DNA from 2 places in the Acinetobacter sp. ANC_7654 genome. Region 2 is predicted to be linked to the other one. Evidence: predicted binding sites of a transcription regulator. Region 2 holds the regulator's gene; the other holds the start of a gene.
What was found. Region 2 encodes PhoB, which activates phosphate uptake and scavenging genes when phosphate is short. Its sites were predicted from a motif close to TGTCATNAANCTGTCATAA; they were not measured.
Positions count from the first base shown of each region.

Region 1: a site for PhoB is predicted at 1,145-1,163, ahead of AC1M86_RS06105 (inorganic phosphate transporter). Genes of this name have one in related genera too.

Region 1 covers NZ_JBWYIR010000004.1:37,584-40,063, forward strand. The annotation lists gene metH (methionine synthase) at 1-978, opposite strand, end outside; gene AC1M86_RS06105 (inorganic phosphate transporter) at 1,437-2,480, shown strand, end outside.
Region 2 covers NZ_JBWYIR010000002.1:87,807-90,286, forward strand. The annotation lists gene phoR (phosphate regulon sensor histidine kinase PhoR) at 1-891, opposite strand, end outside; gene phoB (phosphate regulon transcriptional regulator PhoB) at 902-1,612, opposite strand; gene AC1M86_RS02605 (TetR/AcrR family transcriptional regulator) at 1,841-2,480, opposite strand, start outside.

The sequences.
Region 1 (2,480 bases), on a different contig from region 2:
CGTAATACCTTCAACTGCTTGCGCAATCGCACGAATATGATCCGGCGTCGTACCACAACAACCACCCGTAATGTTAATTAAGCCACTTTCAGCAAATTCTTTAATAAATGCTGCGGTTTCTTCAGGGGTTTCATCATAACCACCAAAGGCATTTGGTAAACCAGCATTTGGATGCGCAGAAACAAAGGTATCGGCAACGTCAGACACGGTTTTGACGTGTGGACGCATCGCATCTGCACCCAGTGCACAGTTAAAGCCAATCGATAAAGGCTCTGCATGGCGCATTGAGTTCCAGAATGCTTCTGCGGTTTGACCTGTGAGTGTACGCCCAGATGCATCGGTAATGGTGCCCGAAATCATAATTGGGAGTTCATAACCAATTTCTTTAAACACTTCTTTCACTGCAAAGATCGCAGCTTTCGCATTTAAAGTATCGAATACCGTTTCAATCAAGATGATGTCTGCACCACCTTCAATCAATGCCTTAGTCGCTTCAATGTAGTTAACTTTTAACTCATCAAAGGTGATGTTACGGAATGCCGGATCATTTACATTTGGTGAAATTGAAGTGGTACGTGACGTTGGTCCTAATACGCCCGCGACAAAACGTGGCTTTTCAGGTGTTGAGTATTTTTTACATGCTTCTTTGGCAATTCGAGCTGCTTCACGGTTAATCTCAGGAACCAAATCTTCCATATGGTAGTCAGACATTGAAACACGCGTTCCATTGAACGAGTTGGTTTCAATAATATCTGCACCAGCTTCAAGATAAGCTTCATGAATGCCTTGAATAATCTGTGGCTGAGTTAGAACCAATAAGTCGTTATTACCCTTAAGGTCGTAGGCCCAATCCTCAAAACGTTCACCACGGTAATCAGCTTCTTCCAATTTGTGGCGTTGGATCATGGTACCCATTGCACCATCAATAATCAGGATACGTTTGGCAAGAAGCGCTTTTAAGGTGGCGAGGGTAGACATCAAATGACTCTCACAAAAATCTGCACAAATAATGGTGCAATATTTTAGCAGAGTTACGTCCACTTTTCTGATAAATAAAAATTTATGAACCTATTCCCAAAAAATTAAGGATGAATTTCATCCATCGACTACGATGATCAACCTATCAAAACTGAAACTGTCTATATTTCATCATGTTGTCATAATCTAATGTAATAATAACTGCCGTTGTAACAAATGTGACAGTGATGTCATCTTTATTTCATCTATTTAATTGCCGATTGAAATAAAGATTAAAGGCGAGGGTTTTGTATTAACTATCTGATTATTATTGTTAAATTTTGAATATTGGTTGTTTTTAAAGTTTAATTTTCTTAAATAAGTATCGTTTGGATGACTTATATGACAGCTCTTTGTCATATAATTGTAATAATTAAATTGAACAATAGAGGGGATATTTATCCTCTTTCTCTGCTTGCATGAATTCTAATCAAACTCCAGTTTCAGATTCAGCACAATCGTCAACGCCTATGCAGTCGACGAATGTTCACGTGCCAACGCCGAAATTCTTTATGCCAGTGTTCCTTACACTGATTGTTTCAACCTTGATTTACATTGGTTTTCAGTTGGCTGCTGATTTATCTCATGTGCCTGCTTTAAATCTTTATGCTGTGATCATGTTGGCCACGGCATTGTTTATCGCATTGGGTTTCGAGTTCGTTAACGGTTTCCATGACACGGCCAATGCTGTGGCAACAGTTATTTATACCAACGCTTTATCTGCACCTGTCGCTGTAATGTGGGCAGGCTTCTGTAACTTCCTTGGCGTAATGGTCGCAAGTGGTGCAGTTGCCTACGGTATTATCGCGCTATTGCCTGTTGAATTGATTATGAACGTCGGTTCAGGTGCTGGTTTTGCCATGGTCTTTGCCATGTTGATTGCCGCAATCGTATGGAACCTAGGAACTTGGTTCCTCGGTATCCCTGCTTCTAGCTCTCATACTCTGATCGGTTCGATTTTAGGTGTGGGCATCATGAACTACATCTTAAACGCAGGTAATGGTGCGTCAGGTGTAGACATGGAACAGGTGATGAAAGTGGGTAAAGCACTTTTATTCTCACCATTAATCGGTTTTGCATTTGCGGCTGTATTGTTCTTATTGGTTAAAAAAATCTTTAAGAAACAAGTGGAATTATTCCAACCACCAGAAGGGAATAAACCGCCGCCGCCACTTATTCGTGCCATTTTGATTTTCACGTGTACCGGTGTAAGTTTTGCACACGGCTCAAATGATGGCCAAAAAGGTATGGGTCTGATTATGTTGATTCTGATCGGGATCGTGCCATTGGCTTACTCTTTAAACAAGAGTCTAGATCAACAACATATCCAAACGTTTGGTCAGTTATCTGCTCAAACTGCTGATTTGATTTATCCAAATCACCAAGATATTCCAGATGAAAAAGCGCGTCAAATTATCACGTCATATATCCAAACCAAAGAAATCACACCTGAAGTTGTGCCA
Region 2 (2,480 bases):
TTGATTTTTCGCAATTTGTTTTTCATTTTCTAAACGAGACAAAAGCAAAAGATCATTGACCAATGCATTCATGCGTTTAGTTTGCGATTGCATTTGTTCAAAGGCACGTTTCCAGCGCGGATTGATATCTTCTTGATCTGTGAATGTTTCGATATACCCACTTAACACTGTGAGTGGTGTTCTTAATTCATGTGAAATATTGTCAACAAAATCTGAACGCATTTGCTCGAGATTTTTCATACGGGTAATGTCGTGCGCAACTAAGAGGCGACTTTCATTGCCAAAGCGAGTCAGTTTAATTTGCGCATACTTATTATCATGGTTCACCAATTTAATTTTTACACCATCTGGTGCTTGATGGGTATTATGAAAATACTCAATAAAATCAGGTTGGCGAATAATCGTGAGCAGGTTACGGCCACGATCAACAGCTTGAATCCCAAATAGTTTTTCCGCAGCAGGATTCCACCATTCGATTTGATGGGAATCATCCGTAAGAATAATCGCTTCTGATAAAGCTACGAGAGAAGATTGAGTTCGATCGATCAGTCCAACCATTTCAGACTGAACAATACGTTCTTGGCGTTGAGCCCGATATACATTGAACAGTAATGCCCCCCAGATTCCATTTAAATTTGGTGGTACATCGTAAGGACGATTCGAAATCCAATCATTGACTAAATATAATGAGCGTAATTGGATACCAAAAAATATGAGACAGGCAATGCCTAAGCATATCCAAAGATAGCCAATCCCTAACCCGATACAGCCCGCAATAATCAGTAGAAATACCAGTAAACGTAAGTCTTGCTTGGCAAAAGTCCATAAACTGCTATATAGAAACTTTTGATGTTCACGTGCCAATTCTGGGACGGGGTAGGGTTCGTACATAAAATCTAAATTAACCTAAAGCAACATCAGCTCGTGTTGAAAAACGATAGCCAGTACCACGCACAGTTTGAACATAACGGTCTGCACCATAAGGTTCGAGCACCTTACGTAAGCGACGGATATGGACGTCGATGGTTCTGTCTTCAATATACACATTTCCACCCCATACCTGATCAAGTAATTGAGCACGGGTATAGGCACGTTCTGGATGAGTCATAAAGAATGCCAATAGACGATATTCTGTTGGCCCCATATCAAGAATATTTTGATTATAGCTGACACGTTGGCTTACTGGGTCAAGAATTAAGCCATTTGCATCAATGGTTTTTTCGCCATTTAACGCATTTGCACGTCTTAACACCGCTTTAATACGGGATACCAACTCACGTGTTGAAAATGGTTTTGTCATATAGTCATCTGCTCCAGCATCAAGACCTTGAACTTTATGGTCTTCTTCGCCACGCGCAGTCAACATAATGACTGGAATTTCTGAAAGTGTTTCATCACGCTTAAGGCGACGACACAAATCTACGCCACTCACGCCACCCGGTAACATCCAGTCGAGTAGGATAAGCGCTGGACGTTGATCAACAATCATTTGATGTGCTTGTTTCGCATCTTCTGCTTCCAAGCATTGAAAGCCTGCCATATCTAAAGAAGTATGGATCATTTCCCGAATTGGGAGCTCGTCGTCGACAATTAAAATGTAGTCATCTTTCACAACGCAATATCCTATGATGAACGGTGAACCGTTTTATATTTATGACAGGCTTATTACAAAGATTAATTATGACAGTATCATTGCAAGATGGAAATCGAAGTTAAATATAGCAATGTTTTGTGACAATTAGGCTGATATTTTGTCTCATTGATATTTATTAATCTAAAATTAAATCAATATCTTAAATTTACTTACGATTTGTCACAATTTCTTCATCTTAATTTGATGCTACTTTTTCATTAGATCATTCAATAGGGCGAGAAAAACGGTTTTACATGCCTGAACGACCTCAGCACGTGGAAGTTTAAAACCACCTACTACCCAGCGAACAGCAACTTGAGTGACATAGCCATTTAGACCAGTTGCAATCAAGGAGATCTCTTTTTCAGTGAGATGGGTATGTGGCATCATTAATGTGACAAAGGCATGAATCATTCGGTCGAAACGGCCCATTGTTTCTTGAATGGTTGCATGATTATGAAGTTCTTGGACGAGCATTGCATCAATATAAATAATCCGAGCGGTACGCGGATCATCTTCTAAAAAACTAAAGAACGCATTTAGACCTGCATCAATCATGTTTAGAGGCTCAGGAGAGGCTTTCATAATAGCTTGCATTAATGTTTGTTGAAGCTTCTCAATCAGTTCTAAAAAGATCGTTTGGAATAAGTTTTCACTTTTCTTAAAAGATTCATAAAAGTAACGTTCAGTTAATTTCGCTTGTGTGCAAATATCTTTAACGGTTACTGAGAAAAAACCATGAGTTCCATATGCTTCAATACCCGCTTCAATAAGTTTCTCACGGCGTGCTTGTTTGCGTTCAGTTAAGGACATCCCTTTAAATTGACGCTCTTTTGCGGGAGGCTTT